One region of the Thiomicrorhabdus hydrogeniphila genome, then DNA from elsewhere that is predicted to be linked to it. Evidence: predicted binding sites of a transcription regulator. Region 1 holds the regulator's gene; each other region holds the start of a gene.
The links. Region 1 encodes HrcA, which represses chaperone genes, less so after heat shock. Its sites were predicted from a motif close to TTAGCACTCNNNNNNNNNGAGTGCTAA; they were not measured.

Region 2: the regulator HrcA is predicted to act here: its motif matches at 1,006-1,032, upstream of ACYQ0E_RS02555 (co-chaperone GroES).
Region 3: the regulator HrcA is predicted to act here: its motif matches at 3,304-3,330, upstream of rpoH (RNA polymerase sigma factor RpoH).

The regions. Positions count from the first base shown of each region.
Region 1 covers NZ_BAAHXL010000001.1:1,882,404-1,888,975, reverse strand. Annotated here, with positions in the region: gene ACYQ0E_RS08540 (NAD(+) kinase) at 1-379, opposite strand, end outside; gene hrcA (heat-inducible transcriptional repressor HrcA) at 510-1,535, shown strand; gene ACYQ0E_RS08530 (hypothetical protein) at 1,743-2,585, shown strand; gene ACYQ0E_RS08525 (IS4 family transposase) at 2,668-3,942, opposite strand; gene ACYQ0E_RS08520 (IS4 family transposase) at 4,116-5,390, opposite strand; gene ACYQ0E_RS08515 (IS110 family RNA-guided transposase) at 5,680-6,572, shown strand, end outside.
Region 2 covers NZ_BAAHXL010000001.1:614,483-621,054, forward strand. Annotated here, with positions in the region: gene ACYQ0E_RS02550 (dihydroorotase) at 1-722, shown strand, start outside; gene ACYQ0E_RS02555 (co-chaperone GroES) at 1,135-1,425, shown strand; gene groL (chaperonin GroEL) at 1,466-3,094, shown strand; gene ACYQ0E_RS02565 (glutathione S-transferase N-terminal domain-containing protein) at 3,553-4,056, shown strand; gene ACYQ0E_RS02570 (glutathione S-transferase family protein) at 4,057-4,299, shown strand; gene ACYQ0E_RS02575 (GGDEF domain-containing protein) at 4,448-5,851, shown strand; gene argC (N-acetyl-gamma-glutamyl-phosphate reductase) at 6,117-6,572, shown strand, end outside.
Region 3 covers NZ_BAAHXL010000001.1:255,072-261,643, forward strand. Annotated here, with positions in the region: gene ovoA (5-histidylcysteine sulfoxide synthase) at 1-1,409, opposite strand, end outside; gene ACYQ0E_RS01075 (YoaK family protein) at 1,541-2,245, opposite strand; gene rpoH (RNA polymerase sigma factor RpoH) at 2,367-3,221, opposite strand; gene ACYQ0E_RS01085 (RNA-guided endonuclease InsQ/TnpB family protein) at 3,664-4,896, shown strand; gene ACYQ0E_RS01090 (flagellar export chaperone FliS) at 5,072-5,506, opposite strand; gene purT (formate-dependent phosphoribosylglycinamide formyltransferase) at 5,982-6,572, opposite strand, start outside.

The DNA of each region.
Region 1 (6,572 bases):
AAACATTGCGTAGCTCTTCTTGATAAACCCCTTCAAGTACCTCTTGCATGGTTTCAATCATATTGTCTGGGGAAATATCCGTTAAAAAACCTAAACGACCCAAGTTAATACCTAAAATAGGCACATCATTATCTGTAATACAACGCGCTACATCTAAAAAAGTACCATCACCACCCACCATAATGGCTAGGTCAATTTTACTTTTTAATTCTTCGCGTTCTAACATCTGCACAGAATCATGTTTAGGAAACTTTTTGCAAGAAGGTTTATCTAAATAAACCGTGCATGATTTTGATTCTAAAAAATCAATAAGGGTTTGAATGTGTTTCCAACATTGATTGCCTTTGTATTTACCAAATATTCCGATTGATTGAAACATATTTTTTAACTCGTATGTCATCTCAGCAAGGCTTAAGATGTAATTAAATAATCTCTAAATATTACTTTAAAAACTTGAATAACTGCGTGTTGTTCATATAATTTAGCAGTCTACCCTAAAGAGCCTTGTAATGCTAAACGACCGTTCACAATTATTATTTAAAAACCTCATGGGATTATACCTTAACGACGGTAAGCCGGTAGGGTCAACTACGCTTGCTAAATTACCCGATATTGGCTTGAGTTCAGCAACGGTTCGTAATGTAATGGCAGACCTAGAAAAAATGGGCCTAATTCACGCACCACATACCTCAGCTGGGCGCGTGCCTACTGATAATGGTTACCGATTTTTTCTCGATTCTATACTTACCTATGAGCCACTTTCGCAACAAAAACAAGCCTCTATTCGTAATGAGTTATCGGTGGGGTTAAATCAAGATGCCTTACTTGAAAGTGCCTCAAAAGTCTTGTCTGGCATTACAGGGATGACTAGCTTGGTGTTAATGCCAAATAAACAGCAAGAGATTCTTAAACACATAGACTTTATTCAACTCGGTGCAAATCGTGTGTTAGTGGTATTGGTGTTTAACGATAATGATGTACAAAACCGCATTATTGAACTAGAAAAGCCCGTGAGTAGTGATGAACTTCAGCAAACCGCAAACTATTTAAATGAACACTGTTTAGGCAAAAACCTAGCCGAAGCCAAACAATTTTTAATGTCTAGAATGGATACGATTCGTTCTACCACCAATGACTTTATGAGCTCGATTGTGCAAGCCACCGACTTTGTTTTAGAAAGTCAGTTGGCACAAAAAATGCCGTTTTTAGTCTCAGGTAAAACCAATTTATTAAACTACCAAGAGCTCGCCAGTTCAGAAAAGTTAAAAGCACTCTTTAACTCGTTTGAACAACATAATGAAATGGTTTCATTGTTAGATAAAAGCATGCAAGCTCAAGGCGTACAAGTGTTTGTAGGCCACGAATGCGGTAACGAAATATACCAAGACTGCAGTATTATCACCACACCCTATGAAGTAGAAGGCGAAATTCTAGGCGTGCTAGGTGTAGTAGGCCCAAGCCGAATGAACTACCAAAGAGTCGTACCTAGAGTTGATATGACCGCAAAAATATTAGGTTCACTTCTTAAAAAGTAATTTCACTACTTCTCTCTTTAAACTTCATTTAATAAGTAATTAAACTTAATTTATTTCCCTTTTTACGGTAATCGTTTAAGATGATATTCATCACAAACGAGTGCCGTAAAACTATGTCTATTTCTGTTATTCAAAATTATTTATCCCTGTTTGCTCAAATGCTTTTGCGGGGTTTAAAATTCAGCCCTGTTTTGCAAAGGGTTCATTATGTTTAAAGATCCGTTTTTAAAGTGGGGTGGTATTTTTGCCGTGGTGTTTGTGGTCGGGTATCTGACTGAAGACATTATTATGACCAATATCCTTGGTTACTATCACTGTTCTCAAGACCCCAACCCAAAAACATTCATTAAAAAAACCGTGGAGTACCCAGAGAGTATTTACTGGGAAGATAATGTGTATCCTGGTTTTAATGAAGAAGACCGCAAGTTAATGATTATGAATTATCTCGATGGCAAACATTTAAAAGCCATGGCTTTAAATGGGGATGAAGGCAAAGTTTATATATATAAAGCCATAAATGCAGAGGCATTAAGTCGCAATGCGGAACTCGCTGAAATGAATAAAGCATACCTCAAGAAAATAACCAGTACAGAAAACAAAACCTTAAAAGAGTCGTTGATTAAAGAAAATAGGGCTGTTCTAGCAGAGAAAAAAGATTTGCTAAATAACTATGTTCAAAAAGTAGTTGATAACGCTGTTATTTATACTTCAAAAGAAACCATGCCACAAATGAATTACACCGTGAATTTTCAGCCAGTCAATTTAGGCGAACTTTCAAGTAAGTACCTTTATTCAGATAAAGTCACTATTACCGATAACCACACTCAAGAAGTGATTGCCTATAACCAACGAATTATGCATTTCTTTTATAAATTATTTCCAGATATTTCTCAGGGAAATATATATTTTTATCCTCACCCAATATGTGGTGATGAACGTTCTTGGTATGAGAGAAATGTTTTTGTGTTCAAACGTATTCGAAGTGTGCCAAATCACACTTTAAGCATAAATAAAAAAGCTTATTTAGAGCATTATCAAGGGAGAAGGTAATAATGGATTCAAGCATAGAAAAAATATCTCTAAAAAAGGGGACGCTACCCAATGCCATTAAGTTAAGCTGTAAGTCGTTGTTTTATAGGCATGATTTATACTCAATTGGCAGTTCTAATTTCTCTTTACTTCTCAAAGTCCTATTGAATTTTCGACCTTTTCTAATGGCCGTTACTGATAATGCTATCTTATTAATTAGCCTTCGAAGTTCTTTATCTAATTTACGAGTTGGTCCGTGAGCCAAAAAAATAAACCTGACTAGTGAGTGTTTCATTTTAGAAACCGTCTGTGCAAAATTAACTCGATATTTGAGTTTGCGTTTTTTATCTTTTCGGTTCACTTTTTTCTGTGCTACCCAGCTGTGTATTTCTGTTAGATTAGCTGCTAAGATTTTGGCAAAAAAATCCTGTCTGATTGACAACGCAGTCTTGCCTGAAAAGTTGGTAATTTCTAGCCATTGTTTTAATCGCTTATAGTTTTCTTCAATGCCCCAACGTAAAAAATAAAGATGTTTAAAGCAACTCGTTGGATAATGTCTTTCATCCATTAAATTGGTGATTAATACCTCAACCTCTGAGTCTAGGTCTACCCGAATTAAACGCAGTGTAATAGGGGCAGCATCCAATTCATTTTGTTGACATTGATTGGCAGAGTATTTTGAGGGCTTAAGCGTGACCACTTGTTGTTTAGCACCGCTCTTTACAAAAGCTTGAGCGATCTTGAGTTGGTTTACCTTTACTCTTGCACAAAACTTTCTATTGCATTGTTGATGATAAGCATAAATAGGGAAGCCACCATAGCCTCGGTCATATAACACTAAATCTTTGTTGGTTGAGTAATGAAGGTGTTCAATTGCGCAAGTTCTCTCTGATGTATGAATCGATTCAATGGTTGAATCGATCACTACGCGGTTTAAAACATCATAAAATACAGAACAAAGTGCCATAGGGCAGCCCTCGGTTGAATTCTGTCCTTTATGTACGCCAAAATTATCGACTATATTTTTTGATTTGGGTAGTCGCATCATAGAGCCATCAATGGCTGCTAATCGAAACCCTTTCCAATGCTTTAAACGTTTAGATTCAGCATAAACATGATTGACCAAGTGGTTGTTTAACGTTTTGAAGGTCAATGAGCATAACTGACTTCTTGCCTGAGTTAAAGCAGACTGCGAAGGTAATCGGCGAGAAGAACTAGACTGAACATGTTCAAAGAACTGATTGAGTTCTGTTTGCCCTGTTTGTTTTCTAAAATTGAGTAGAAAAAGAACTAAACTGGAAAAATCTAAGCTGCGATTTCGAGTGAAAGCAGTTTTGGATAGACGGTGTTGTTTTATGAAAGAAGGTCTAGATAAAATATTATTAATAAGGGTATAAGTGTTTTTAAATGAAGTTTAAAGATGACATTTGTTAATTCCTTTTCTATAACCAAAATGTAAGCTTTATCTTAACATAATCAATGCGTTACAGCTTAACTTAATGGCATTGGGACGCTACCCAATGCCATTAAGTTAAGCTGTAAGTCGTTGTTTTATAGGCATGATTTATACTCAATTGGCAGTTCTAATTTCTCTTTACTTCTCAAAGTCCTATTGAATTTTCGACCTTTTCTAATGGCCGTTACTGATAATGCTATCTTATTAATTAGCCTTCGAAGTTCTTTATCTAATTTACGAGTTGGTCCGTGAGCCAAAAAAATAAACCTGACTAGTGAGTGTTTCATTTTAGAAACCGTCTGTGCAAAATTAACTCGATATTTGAGTTTGCGTTTTTTATCTTTTCGGTTCACTTTTTTCTGTGCTACCCAGCTGTGTATTTCTGTTAGATTAGCTGCTAAGATTTTGGCAAAAAAATCCTGTCTGATTGACAACGCAGTCTTGCCTGAAAAGTTGGTAATTTCTAGCCATTGTTTTAATCGCTTATAGTTTTCTTCAATGCCCCAACGTAAAAAATAAAGATGTTTAAAGCAACTCGTTGGATAATGTCTTTCATCCATTAAATTGGTGATTAATACCTCAACCTCTGAGTCTAGGTCTACCCGAATTAAACGCAGTGTAATAGGGGCAGCATCCAATTCATTTTGTTGACATTGATTGGCAGAGTATTTTGAGGGCTTAAGCGTGACCACTTGTTGTTTAGCACCGCTCTTTACAAAAGCTTGAGCGATCTTGAGTTGGTTTACCTTTACTCTTGCACAAAACTTTCTATTGCATTGTTGATGATAAGCATAAATAGGGAAGCCACCATAGCCTCGGTCATATAACACTAAATCTTTGTTGGTTGAGTAATGAAGGTGTTCAATTGCGCAAGTTCTCTCTGATGTATGAATCGATTCAATGGTTGAATCGATCACTACGCGGTTTAAAACATCATAAAATACAGAACAAAGTGCCATAGGGCAGCCCTCGGTTGAATTCTGTCCTTTATGTACGCCAAAATTATCGACTATATTTTTTGATTTGGGTAGTCGCATCATAGAGCCATCAATGGCTGCTAATCGAAACCCTTTCCAATGCTTTAAACGTTTAGATTCAGCATAAACATGATTGACCAAGTGGTTGTTTAACGTTTTGAAGGTCAATGAGCATAACTGACTTCTTGCCTGAGTTAAAGCAGACTGCGAAGGTAATCGGCGAGAAGAACTAGACTGAACATGTTCAAAGAACTGATTGAGTTCTGTTTGCCCTGTTTGTTTTCTAAAATTGAGTAGAAAAAGAACTAAACTGGAAAAATCTAAGCTGCGATTTCGAGTGAAAGCAGTTTTGGATAGACGGTGTTGTTTTATGAAAGAAGGTCTAGATAAAATATTATTAATAAGGGTATAAGTGTTTTTAAATGAAGTTTAAAGATGACATTTGTTAATTCCTTTTCTATAACCAAAATGTAAGCTTTATCTTAACATAATCAATGCGTTACAGCTTAACTTAATGGCATTGGGACGCTACCCTTTTAATCGAAAATTAAAGAGGTTTAAGAATGACAAAGTATAAATCAATCGAGTCTGATGGTATGGACACGCCCATCATACAAAACGGCTTTACGAATGCATTGAGCCAGTATGATAAAGGTGTAATCTCAAACAAAGGAGCGTGCCCATGACTAAAGATATTACTACTATTGGTGTTGATATTGCAAAACATACCTTTCATTTAGTCTTTGCTAATCAACAAGGTAAACCGATTCAGCGTAAGCAATTGAATCGGTCAAAATTTAAAGAACTCATCCAAACTCATGAGATAACAACATTTGTTCTTGAAGCCTGTGGCACCAGTCATTATTGGGCTCGGACCATTCAACAGGCAGGCCACGAGGTAAAGCTCATTAACCCTGCCTTTGTAAAACCGTTTGTGATGTCCAATAAGAATGACTTTAATGACGCGACTGCCATTATCGTGGCCGCAAACCAACCCACTATGCGTTATGTCTCACCAAAATCCACCGAACAGCAAGATGTTCTGATGCTCCATCGCGTTCGTGAACGTATGGTCAATCAGAAAACCGCACTCATCAACCAAATTCGAGGGTTATTGGCCGAATTCGGCATTGTGATTAAAGGTGGTGCTAAAAGTTTGATGGCCGAACTGCCTTTTACCTTGGAAGATCCTGAAAATGGTTTATCTCCTTTAGCAAGGGAGCAGTTTTATCTGCTTTATCAGGAGTTAAAACAAGCGGATCAACGTCTTAGTGAACAAAGTGCAAAAATTGAACGTTTAGCACAGCAAGATCCGGTGGCATCTAAATTACAAAAACTGCCTGGGGTGGGCTTTTTAACGGCTTCAGCCATTGCGGCTTCTGTCGGTGATCCTCTGGAGTTTAAAAACGGTCGCCAATTTTCTGCATGGCTAGGTCTCGTTCCAAAACAAAACTCCACAGGGGGCAAAAATGTCTTGCTTAGTATAAGCAAACGAGGTGATGGTTATTTAAGGCGGCTGTTAGTTCAAGGCGCATTAACTGCGATTGCTCGAAGTAAAGGCAATGATAACCAAGT
Region 2 (6,572 bases), 1.3 Mb from region 1:
ATCCAGAAATTCGTTGTCGTGAAGCCTGTTATAAATCTTCTTCTTTTGCAATAGAATTGGCCAAAGAAACAGGGGCAGATTTACATGTACTGCATCTTACAACAGCTGAAGAAATGGCCTTGTTTGAACCCGGCCCGGTTGAAGGTAAAAAAATTACGGCCGAAGCTTGTGTGCATCACCTTTGGTTTACCGAAGAAGATTATGCAACTAAAGGTGCTTACATAAAATGTAATCCAGCCATTAAAAAACAGTCGGATAGAGATGCGATTCGTCAAGCAGTCAAAGAAGGGCGCATTGATATTATTGCTACAGACCATGCTCCGCATAGTGATGAAGATAAACAAAATAGCTACTTTATGGCGCCAGCAGGCTTGCCGCAAGTTCAGCAATCATTAACGGCATTGTTAGATATGGTGCATGATGGCGTATTTGATATTGAAACCATTGTGCAAAAAATTGCCCATAATGTGGCGATTCGTTACCAAATTGAAGACCGTGGTTATATTCGTGAAGGGTATTGGGCTGATTTAGTTTTGGTTGATATGAATAAACCACACACGGATGATAAAGCGCACAATTTATATAAGTGTCAGTGGTCACCTTGGGAAGGGCATACGTTTAAATCAAGTGTTGTGAGTACCATTGTGTCTGGTCAAATAAAATATTACCAAGGTGAGTTTGCTGAGTTTACGCCAGGTCAGCGTTTATTGTTTAACCGCTAGTTTCTTAAATTACATTGGTTAATATAATCAAACCGTTAGTCTGTTTCGGCAGCTAACGGTTTTTTTTGTGTTGTTTTAAACGATAAATTACATGTGCATCAGTCGAGCATCTGCTTAATTTTATTTAAATTTACCAGGCCTGGTAAATTTAAAATCGCCTTGGTCAGTCTGTTTTTTTACGTATAAGTAAGAGTCATTTATTATATTTTTTAGATTAACAGCTTGAATTGTAAAGATTCATACCTATATTCAGTTGACACAAGCAATTAGATGGCTAAAATTGTTAGCACTCTAAACGTAAGAGTGCTAATTTATGAAAAATTGCAGCTTGGTTTGTGAGAATTATAAAAAACTAAGTGCAATTTTTCTGTTTGTACGACTATGAAATTTAACAGACTTTTAGGAGAAACCTATGAATATTAAACCATTACAAGACCGTGTTGTTGTACGTCGTGTAGAAGAAGAGAAAGAAACAGCTAGTGGTATTTTATTACCAGGTTCTGCACAAGAAAAACAAAACATTGGTGAAGTGGTTGCGGTTGGACCAGGTAAAGCCTCTGATTCAGGTTCAATTATCGCAATGACTGTAAAGGTAGGCGATAAAGTAATGTTTGCACAGTATTCTGGCCAAGAAGTGAAAGATGACGCAGGTCAGCCAGTAATCATTATGCGTGAAGACGACATTATCGCAATCGTAGAATAATATTTTAGTCAGACAACGAATTAATTAAGGAATTAGAAACATGGCAAAAGACGTTAGATTTGGTATAGATGCTCGTGAGAAAATGGTGGAAGGGATTAATGTCCTTGCTGATGCCGTTAAAGTTACTTTAGGGCCTAAAGGGCGTAACGTTGTTTTAGAAAGATCGTTTGGTTCACCTTTAGTGACTAAAGATGGTGTAACCGTTGCACGTGAGATTGAACTTGAAGACAAGTTTATGAACATGGGTGCCCAAATGGTAAAAGAAGTTTCTTCTCAAACCAATGATGTTGCTGGTGATGGTACAACAACTGCAACCGTATTAGCACAATCAATTGTACGCGAAGGTATGAAGTCAGTTGCTGCTGGTATGAACCCAATGGATTTAAACCGTGGTATTCATAAAGCGGTAGAAGCGGTTGTTGCAGAAATTAAAGGAATGGCTGTTCCTTGTTCAACTTCTGCGGCAATTGCACAGGTAGGTACTATCTCTGCAAACTCAGACGCAGCCGTTGGTAAAATGATTGCCGAAGCAATGGAACGTGTTTCAACTGAAGGTGTTATTACGGTTGAAGAAGGTTCTTCACTACAAGATGAACTTGTTGTTGTAGAAGGTATGGAATTTGATCGTGGTTACCTATCTCCATATTTTGTAACAAACCAAGAAAAAATGATTGCAGAGTTAGAGAACCCATTTGTACTTTTATATGACAAAAAAATCTCAAGCATTCGTGACTTGCTACCAACCCTTGAAGCAGTTTCAAAAACGGGTCGTCCATTATTGATTATTGCTGAAGATGTTGATGGTGAAGCATTAGCGACATTGGTAATCAACAATATGCGTGGCATCGTTAAAGTTGCAGCCGTTAAAGCACCAGGTTTTGGTGAGCGTCGTAAAGCGATGATTCAAGATATGGCTATCTTAACTGGCGGTACGGTTATCTCTGAAGAAGTAGGGTTAAGTTTAGAATCTGTTACTTTAGATATGCTTGGTGAAACAAAATCAGCCGTAGTGGGTAAAGACACAACCAAACTGATTGATGGTTCAGGTTCTAAAGAAGATATTGACGGTCGTTGTGCGCAAATTAAATCTCAAATTGCAACCACTACTTCTGAATACGATTCTGAAAAATTGAACGAGCGTTTAGCCAAACTTTCTGGCGGTGTTGCCGTACTTAAATTAGGTGCTGCTACTGAAATGGAAATGAAAGAGAAAAAAGACCGTGTTGACGATGCGCTTCATGCTACACGTGCAGCGGTTCAAGAAGGTATTGTCGCTGGTGGTGGTGTTGCTCTAGTACGTGCTTTATCAAAAGTACAAGTTAAGGGTGATAACGACGATCAAAACGTCGGTATTCAAATTGCTCTACGTGCAATGCAAGAACCAATGCGTCAAATTGCCGCTAACTGTGGTTTAGAAGGGTCTGTTATTGTAAACAAGGTAATGGAAGGCGAAGGTAACTTTGGTTTTGATGCCTCTAAAGAAGTTTACACAGATATGATTGAAGCGGGGATTATTGATCCAGCTAAAGTCACACGTTCAGCTCTTCAAAACGCAGCGTCAATTGCGGGTCTTGTATTAACAACAGGTGCCGCTATTGCAGATATTCCATCTAAAGATGCTGCACCTGCAGACGCTGGTATGGGTGGAGGTATGGGCGGAATGATGTAATTTTGTTTGATTATCACTTTTAGATGAATTTTGTAAATAGATGAAATATTTTTCTTATTTAAAGATTAACTTGGAAGTGATATAACCAAAAAAATCATTTTGTTTATATCTTACAAGCCCGCATTTACTGGTTAAATGCGGGCTTTTTTGTATTTAATAAATTTTAAGCGTTTTGCACGAGATCATAAAAAAACAAGAACTCGACGAAGAGCCGAGATTAAAAGGCTAAAATCTTACTGCTTTTTGTTCTAAAACTTGTCAAAAATTCTCGTTATTAGCTGTATTTTAAGCCTTAAACTAAGAGCTTGACGCACGAATGGGTAAGTTCAGAATCAGTAAGTTTTTTTACATTTTTCTTTTGTCCATGACTCGTGCAAAGCCCTTTTTTATACGTTACAAACGTATTCAAGTTACCAGGCCTGGTAATTTTGATAAATTAATTAAAGTGAATAGAAGTTATGGAAACACATCCAGTTTTATATTCTTACCGACGTTGTCCTTATGCTATGCGCGCTCGTATGGCTATTTATTTATCTCAAATTCAGGTTGAACAACGTGAAATTGTGTTTTGGGATAAACCACAAGCTATGCTGCAAGCGTCACCTAAAGGTACCGTGCCTGTGCTCGTTTTGCCAGATAGTACCGTGATTGATGAAAGCCGGGATATTATGTCGTGGGCGTTTAAAAATTCCACCAGTAAATCAATTTACCAGGCCTGGTTATTTACTGAAAATTCAGCTGAAAGACTAAAGTTAAATGATTGGATAGACTGTTGTGATACTGATTTTAAACCCCATTTAGATCATTATAAATACGCTGATCGGTTTCCTGAGTTTACGCAAACGTATTACCGAGAACAAGGTTGCCAATTTTTAGATGCAATTGAAACGACCTTAGCTAACAATCATCAAGAGACAAATCAAAATATTGAGCCGCTATCGTTAATTGGAGAACTGTGGTAGGTGGCTGACATTGCCATTTTTCCATTTATACGCCAATTTGTTAATGTAGATAAAGTGTGGTTTGAACAAGCTAATTACCCATACCTAAAGGCTTGGCTTAATGGCTTGTTAAGTGCCGATTTTTTTAAGGCGATAATGAAAAACCGCCCAGTCTGGCAAGAAAGCCACAACGCTTTATGGGTAAACGAACCAGGCCTGGTAAATAAAAATGAATTTACAGCTAAAGCACAAGGCGTGGTGTAATTTTTCATTTTTTAAAGAACGTTTGGCTTAATCATAAAATAGGACGTTGAGCGTATCAGTAAATCCGTTTTGACATTAAGTGTTTGAATGTGGCATGGTGAATGCTGTAAGTAAAGCAAATGCACGGTTTTGTTGAAGGATCAATAAAATGGCTTTTATGTTTCGCTCAAAATGGATATTTACTGTAACTATGTTACTGATTTTGTTTGCCTTAAGTTTTATTTTATGGCAAAGGTATCAGAGTGAAATAACGCAGTATAGAGACTTACAGCAGACTTTAATGCAACAACAAGCTACCCAGTCAGCTAAACACATAAATAACCGCATTAATTTTATTCGTAATCAAATGTCAGCCATTAGTTTAGACGGCTCATGGTTAACAGACCTTTCTCAATTTAACGCGCTTCTGACTGTTCAAGAATCTATGCGTGACCGACTCAAACTGTATTTTCCTACGATGTATGCCTATTCAATTTCATCCGATAAGGGTGAACAGTTAGGTGGCGATATAGATCTATTTGTTAGTGAAGCATGTAAACATGATATTAAACGTGTGGCCAGTATGTTTGACCCTGAAGTTGCTTACTTTGACTATAAACCTTACTTACATGCCAAAGCTGGTGCTTACCATTTTGATGTCATGATTCCTATGCTTGTACAGGGCAAGGAATTGGTTTTTTACATGAGTTTTAAAGCGATTGTTTTAAGTCGAATCCTTAAAGAAAATATTATTTCTAAACACTTTTCTTATTTAGTGCGAAAAGATATTCCTAATTTAATCGAAGTCTCTTCAGATGGCGTACGTGATACATTAAAACGTAATCCAAGATTAAGTAAAAATGAAATTAAGTACGCTCTTGTGAGTGCCGATGTACCTAATAGTCGTTGGAGGGTGGTCGTTGTCGAAAATACCGCTGTGATGAATATTTTTAAACAAAAAAGAATGCTAGATGGCGTTATGGTTTTTACGGTGTTATTTGTGTTTTGGCTAGCCGTGTTGTGGTTTGGTTTACATAGCCAAGCTAAACAAGGTAGATTATTTTCAAAATTAAGACATGAATCTCAACATGACATGCTAACAGGCCTGGCAAATCGTAGGAAACTATTTAAAGAAGTGAGCATTGCGATTGATGAAGCAAAACAACAAGGAGAATGTAGCGCTATTTTATATATGGATCTTAATGGTTTTAAACATGTAAATGATACCTATGGTCATGATGTTGGAGATGCCTTGCTCAAAGAATTTGCAGACCGTCTAACCAGACTTTCTAGGCAGGTTGATGTTGTCTCAAGAATGGGAGGAGACGAGTTTATTATTTTATTAAAGCATTTAGGTAAAGAAAAAAACAGCGCCCAAGAATCATTAAACGAAACGATTCAACGTTACAGAAAAGCATTGAATAAAACCTATATATTTACTAAACATGAAATTGTCTGTAACCCAAGTATTGGTCGTATTTTAATTGATGGCAGCCAAGACGTAGAAACATTAGTAAACCAGGCAGATAAAAATATGTATCAAGAGAAAACTCAGCGCCGAACTTCTCTTTAAAGTACAAATGAGATATCTCTTTGTCACTTATTTATTGTTGTGACACATCACCCAATGCACTTCTTTCAATTATCCACTTAAAAAATGACTTTAAGCTAGGTTTCTTAGTTCGTTTAAGTATTTTTTCTAATAATTTGTAGCAAAGCTGACCAAAGTTGCTAATTAATCTGAGTTAAGGGACCAAATAAGCGTTCAAAAGTTTTTATTCAAAAGGAGATGCTTGTAAAATAGAAATTATCTTAATTATTGAACACAGAGTAAACACATGACAAAAATACAAGTCGGCATCGTAGGTGGTACAGGTTATACCGGCGTAGAACTATTACGTTTATTGGCCAACCATCCAAATGCAGAGGTTAAAGCAATTACTTCACGTGGTGAAGCAGGTACACCTGTTGCGGAGATGTTTCCAAACCTACGTGGATTTTATGACCTAGCTTTTTCAGAACCAAATTTAGAAGTTCTTAAAACGTGTGATGTCGTGTTTTTTGCAACACCACATGGTGTGGCAATGAGTATGACACCAGATTTAATAGAAGCAGGTGTTAAGGTTATTGATTTAGCTGCGGATTTTCGTATAGAAGACTTAGATGTTTGGGAGGCCTGGTACGGCATGCCACACGCTTGCCCAAGTATTATGGATGAAGTGGTTTATGGATTGCCTGAATTGTTCCGTGAAAAAATTAAAGACGCCAGAGTCATTGCCAATCCAGGCTGTTAC
Region 3 (6,572 bases), 1.6 Mb from region 1:
AATTCACAATACTGAGAAACGGATTGATCGGTTTCATAGGTTGAAAATTCAGTTTGTACTTGCGCTTCTGATTCTATATATCGAAACCCAGCATGTTGAAAGAAGTGGCGACGGAAAGCATAACGTGAGTAGCCATTAATTTCATTACCCGTTGATATCCAGCTACCACCTGTAAATAAGTTATGTTTATTGTCAAAAGTCGGCATGGTAAAGTCATCATAAATAGGGTGAACTTTAAAGCCCTCATAAGGGTAAATAGGTGTTTGTGTCCATTGCCATACATTGCCTAAAACATCATAAAAATCGCCCGTTTTATTTTCATCTACTGGGGTTGATGAGGCGCATTTTTGTAAATTGAAATTAGCTTGATGTTTGTAATCTAAAGCCCGACTATGTTCCCTTAAGCGCAAGTATTCATCTTCACTCGGTAAACGAATTGGCAGGCCTGTTTGTTGTGCTTTCCATTGGCAAAAAGCGTGTGCTTCAAGCTGATTTACTTCCACAGGCCAATTCCATGGCATGGCAATTTCTTCTGTCATACAGCGTAAATACCAGGCTTGGTCTTTTTTAACCCAAAACGTTGGATGTTTAACCGGGCTAAAAGTACGCCATTGATTACCTTCGTTATCCCAATATTCGGCTTTGTCATAACCGCCGTCTTCTACAAACGTTAAATACTCTTGGTTGGTTACTAAAAAAGATGCGGCTTTAAAAGCTGAGACTTTAGCCTGATGTTGGCCGTATTCATTGTCCCATCCGTATACGGGAGCAGGGTCATGGTGATTAATTTTGACTTCGCCCGCTGGTACCTCGCAAAGTGTGTTTTGTGGCGCATCATCAAAACGATCACATATTGGAAATAGATCGTGAGATTGAACAGAATCAATTGGTAATTGGCGAATTAACACCGATGAGGTTTCAAGATGAATGCGTTCATGCTCTATTCCCATTAAAATTGGCCACATGGGGCTTTGCCAGTCAATAGGGAAGGTAAATTCAATCGTATCAATTAAGGTATTAACCGCTTGGCGAACTTGATTACGATAAGCCCGAACATCATTTGCACTTGGCCAATCGTAAAAGGTTTCATCCAAGTCATCCCAAGACATTTCATCCACCCCTATGGCGCACATGGATTCAATTTTTGGGTTAATGCGCTCAGGGAAGAGTTTGGCCAACATCAATTTATTGGTAAAAAAGGTGGCCGTGTGACCAAAGTAAAAAATTAAAGGGTGGCGCAGTGAACAAGGTCGTTCGTAAAAAGCATCGTCTGATTTTAAAGTTAAAAACAGCGCTTCATAGGCATCATAAGTTAGGTTAAAGTAAGATTTTATTTCTTGGCGTTTGCTTTCAATGTCGCCTGATAAGAGTTGTGGTGATTGGGTAATTAAATCTTCTTTAGAAATCATTGCTTATGTCCGAATAAGTTTAGTTAACTCATTCTAAACAATACAGAGGAATACATCAAAGAAGTTTTGTATAGATGCTGAGTAGTTTTTGTATAGGTTTTGTATAATTTATGTATGGTAAAAATGGAGCGTTAGTTTTGTACTGTAAGGTGTTTAAGTTTTTGCAGATAAAGGTAGCCCAACAGTAAGCTAATCCCCGCAGGAAAAATAAGCGACCAATTTGGAAACAGACGATAGGCGAATATGCCGATAATACCGCCAATTAAAAAGCCTAGAAACAGAATAATTAATACATTACCTTGCCAAGACCAAGGCGTTTTATTTTTGATTTTGTGGGCAACATGTACACCTAAATCGGTTACGGTGCCTGTTACGTGTGTGGTTCTAATTTGCAAACCACGGTAGCTGGCAACTAGGGCATTTTGCAGGCCGCAAGCAATGGCGGCTAGTAATATAGAGATTTCTGATTGTACAAAACTTAACATAGCGGCAAAAGTGAGAAGCACACTATTTATAAGAAGTGCATAGCCATAATTGGGTGTAGTTTTGTATTTTGACTGACCTACAAGCAGGCCTGATAAAATTGCGCCAGCAAAAAATCCAAATAAAATCATAAGGTTTTTCAGTAGTTCAACCCAATCTACATCAATTACGGCATCACTAATGCGAGAGCTTACGCCTGTCATTTGGCTTACGGGTATACCAAATTCTATTAACATTGCGCTGTTAATATAACCGGCAATAAGCGTCATAATAAAGCTTATCCAGTATAATTTAGTCAGAGAAACTTTAAAGTCAGAATCGTTTTCGATTTGCTCACGAATTGGGTAGGGCATTTAAGCTCCAAGAATGAAAAAGGCCTGCTAGAAATTCTAACAGGCCTGGTAGTTGCCTCGCAATAAGGATAAGGGCAAGTTGTGTAACAGCCTTAAACTTATTGGGTTGGTATCGTTAAGTCTACGCGACGAGTAGATTTTTTAGTTTATTTAACGCTTGTTGCTCTACCTGGCGAATACGTTCCATAGAAACACCATATTCTGCAGATAGCTCTTTTAAACCGACTTTATCGTCCGTTAACCAGCGTTTTTGCAAAATATCGCGGCTACGATCGTCTAAGCTTGATAAAGCTTGTTGCATACGTGCCAATTCATATTCTGCGTGGTTTTGTTGAACCAAAGCCGTTTCAGGGTCGGCTTCTTGGCTAATTAAAACAGGAAACGTCGTATTTTCATTATCGTCGTCCATCTGTAAATCAACCGATAAGTCTTTACCGTAAAGTCGGGTTTCCATTTCTAGAACGTCTTTACGAGTAACGCCTAATTCTTCGGCTACTGAATCAGCATCTTTATCACCAAACCATTCAAGTGATTTTTTGGTACTGCGTAATTTAAAAAACAATTTACGTTGTGCTTTAGTGGTAGCGGTTTTAACAATACGCCAGTTTTTAATTACGTATTCATTAATTTCAGCACGAATCCAATGCACAGCAAACGTCATTAAACGTACGTTTTCTTCTGGGTTAAAACGTTTTACCGCTTTCATTAGGCCAATATTACCTTCTTGAATAATATCACCCAATGGCAAACCGTAACCATTATAAGAGCGTGCAACGGGCACAACATAACGCAAAGACGACAAAATAAGCTGGCGAGCCGCTTCAACGTCTTCATTATAGTAAAGTTTTTCGGCAAGCGCTTTTTCTTCGGCCGCACTTAACTGATGCACGCTTTTAATTGTGTGCATATAGCTTTCTAAGTTTTGGCCAGGCGCCAATTGGTGGGCAATGGCCTCAGCAGCAGGTAAATTCTGCATTGCTTTTGGGTAAGTTGTAATTGTCTGTGACATAACATATCCCTCCATAAATACTTTTTAATATCGTTAATATACTCTATTTTTAGCACTCATTGCAAGAGAGTGCTAAATGGTTTCACACTCTTTCAACTGTCTAAGCATGTTTAATTTAATAAAAAGAATAAAAATTAATAAAAACAATAAGTTAGTTATTTAACGGCTTTGTAAAAATAATTGTATTTATTTAAGAGTATGAACAAGATAATGAAGGATTATTGGATTAAATAAATGGGTGATGCGTGTAAACAAACTATTTAAATAAAAAACCAAACACGTTACAGTTCAGTTTTTTTATCCGTTAGTGCGTAAAACCCCGTCCTTCAGGGCGGGGATATAAGCGCACAGGCGAAGCCTGTTTCTTCTTTGTATAGCAGTTCATTTTGAATTATGTTACAGTATTTATATGAAACAAACGATTCGCAAAGCTTTTAAATTCCGACTTAATCCACGTTCTGACCAAACACAGAAGATGGTTGAGTTTGCCGGGATGAATCGCTTTGTCTGGAATAAAGCTTTGGCCATGAATCTTTTTCGACTTGAGAATAAACAGTCGATGCTTTGGTATAACGAATTAGCGTTCTGGCTAAAATTTTGGAAATCTTCGGAAGAATATGGCTTTCTAAAACAGTGCCATTCTCAGCCTTTACAGCAAACCCTTAAAAACCTTGAGAAAGCGTTTAAAGACGGCTTTGATAAAAAGCAGCCTTTAAAGCGTATTCCTAAGTTTAAGCGCAAAGGTGGTTCAGACTCTTTTCGTTATCCTCAAGGCGTAAAAGTTGACCAGACCTGTAATAAGGTTTTTCTTCCGAAAATTGGCTGGGTGAAATACCGAAACTCTCGACAAGTTATCGGCGATGTTAAAAACATGACTATTTCTCGCAAGGGAAAGCATTGGTATGTGTCGATTCAAACCGAGTACGAGACTGATATAAAGCGTCATGAGTCAACGTCAATGGCTGGTTTGGACATGGGCATTACCCGTTTTGCGACCTTGTCAGACGGCTCATATGTAGAACCTTTAAACAGTTTTCGTAAGTTGTCAAAGAAACTGGCTTTTGAACAGCGCAAGCTGTCTAAAAAAGTCCGTTTCTCTGCTAACTGGAAAAAGCAGAAACAAATCATTACACGACTGCATGAGCGTATCACCAATGCTCGTTTAGACTTCTTACACAAAACCTCAACCCAAATCAGCAAAAACCACGCAATGATTGTCGTTGAAGGTTTAAAGGTAAGAAACATGTCTAAGTCAGCGAAAGGCGACATGACCAGGCCTGGTAAAAATGTAAAAGCGAAGTCCGGTCTAAACAAATCCATCCTTGACCAAGGATGGGGAATGTTCGTTTCGTTTTTGGAGTATAAACAGGCCTGGTCAGGTGGAGATGTGTTGAGGGTAAACCCTCAATACACCTCCCAAACCTGCCCTAGCTGTCAACATGTTAGTTGTGACAACCGCAAAAGCCAAAGTGCTTTTGAGTGTACAGAATGTGGATTTAAAGCCAATGCCGACTTGGTGGGTGCTTTGAATGTACTTGAGCGAGGACATCGCTTATTAGCCTGTGGAGTTGAGGCATTGGCCTCGACTATGAAGCAGGAACCAGTAGGCAGTAGCAATACAAACCTGCTCTTAACGGCATAACGCCAGTTAGGAATCCTCGTCCTTTAGGGCGGGGAGGAAGTCAATTTTGCACTGCAGTATTGATTTGAAAGGCCTGTCTATAACAACGCAGATTCAAGTTAAAACAAGCCAGATTCAAAATTAAGATGATTTTACCAGGCCTGGTAAAATCAATTTTAAAGGTTATATCAATAGATTATGCGTTTTCTGGTAGTTGACCCGTTTGTTGCATCATCTCTAGCCAGGCATCGCGTAATTCGGTGAGTATTTCAATTGCGCTGTCTAAGTAAAAAGTGTCTTTTTCATAAACTGATTCTTGAATACTTTGGTCAGCATAGCGATATAGTTCTTCTAAATCATAAGCTAATGGCGTTTCAGCAGTAAAGCTTAAACGGTCACGCAATGCATCTAAGATTGTGGTCATGCGACCTAAGTGAAAGCCTTTTTCGACTAACGCTTGGCTTTGGTGGCAAACTTTTGCCAGGTTGCCTTTATCTACGGCACCTTGTAAAAGTAATAAAATTGTTTTGCGTGGGTTTTCTGCCAGTGATTTTTCAACGTCCTGGTTTCTGCGGTACTCTTCTAAAATAGGCGCTTTTACTTCAGCCGCCGTATTATTATTTAAAGTCATGTGATTCCCCTAGTGTGTTTAGCGGTATTCGCTTTTGTCTTGTGTTTGTGTGGCAAGTCTTGAATTTTTTACTCAAGTTTTTGCTATATCTGTCGTACAGCATTAGGTATGCCAAAAAGAAAATAGAATGGTTTTTTACTGGAGTTTGATGTGAGTAATATTGATGATATTGTTAATTAACCAATTGATAAATATAGGTTAATTAGGTTTGTTTTTATGTACTGATTAATATGTAAATAATATATTTTTAATTAGGTTTAAGCGGGTTGCCGGTGTAAAAAAAGAATTTACCAGGCCTGGTAAAAAGATAAAGTGTCAAAAAATAGAGAAAAGAATAACAGTAAGATTTGCTTAATAATGACGAATAAACACTAGGCTATTGTTAACTGTTAAGGCTGTTATGAGTGAATGAGACATGGTCAAAAGGGTTTATAAAAAAGAATTATAAACCCCGTTAATAAAAAGTTTGTTTACCTTAAAACGACACTTTAACGGCATTTGCTGCCTTATTGGCTTTTTGAATGGCAAGTTCAATGCTGTCGGCTCTGGCAATGGCAACGCCCATTCTTCTGCGCCCGTTAATATCGGGTTTACCAAATAAACGAATTTGAGTGTCCTTGTCTGCCAAGGCTTCTTCTAAATTTGAAAAAGCCGTTTTTGTTGATGTGCCTGTTGGCAATATTACGCTAGAAGCGCAAAATCCATGCTGAGTAATGTTTGGAATCGGCAATCCTAAAATAGCGCGAGCATGTAAGGCAAATTCAGATAAGTCTTGCGACATTAATGTGACTAAACCTGTGTCATGTGGGCGCGGTGAGACTTCGCTAAAATAGACGTTATCGCCTTTAATAAACAGTTCTACGCCAAATAAGCCCCGGCCAGTTTTGCCACATAGGTTATTGGCGACTTTTTCAGCAATTTCTTTTGATAATGCTAAAGCAGCGGCACTCATTGCCGCCGGTTGCCAAGATTGACGATAGTCGCCATCTTCTTGATGGTGGCCAATGGGTTCGCAAAAGCTAATGCCGTTTTCGTGACGTACGGTTAATAAGGTGATTTCATAATC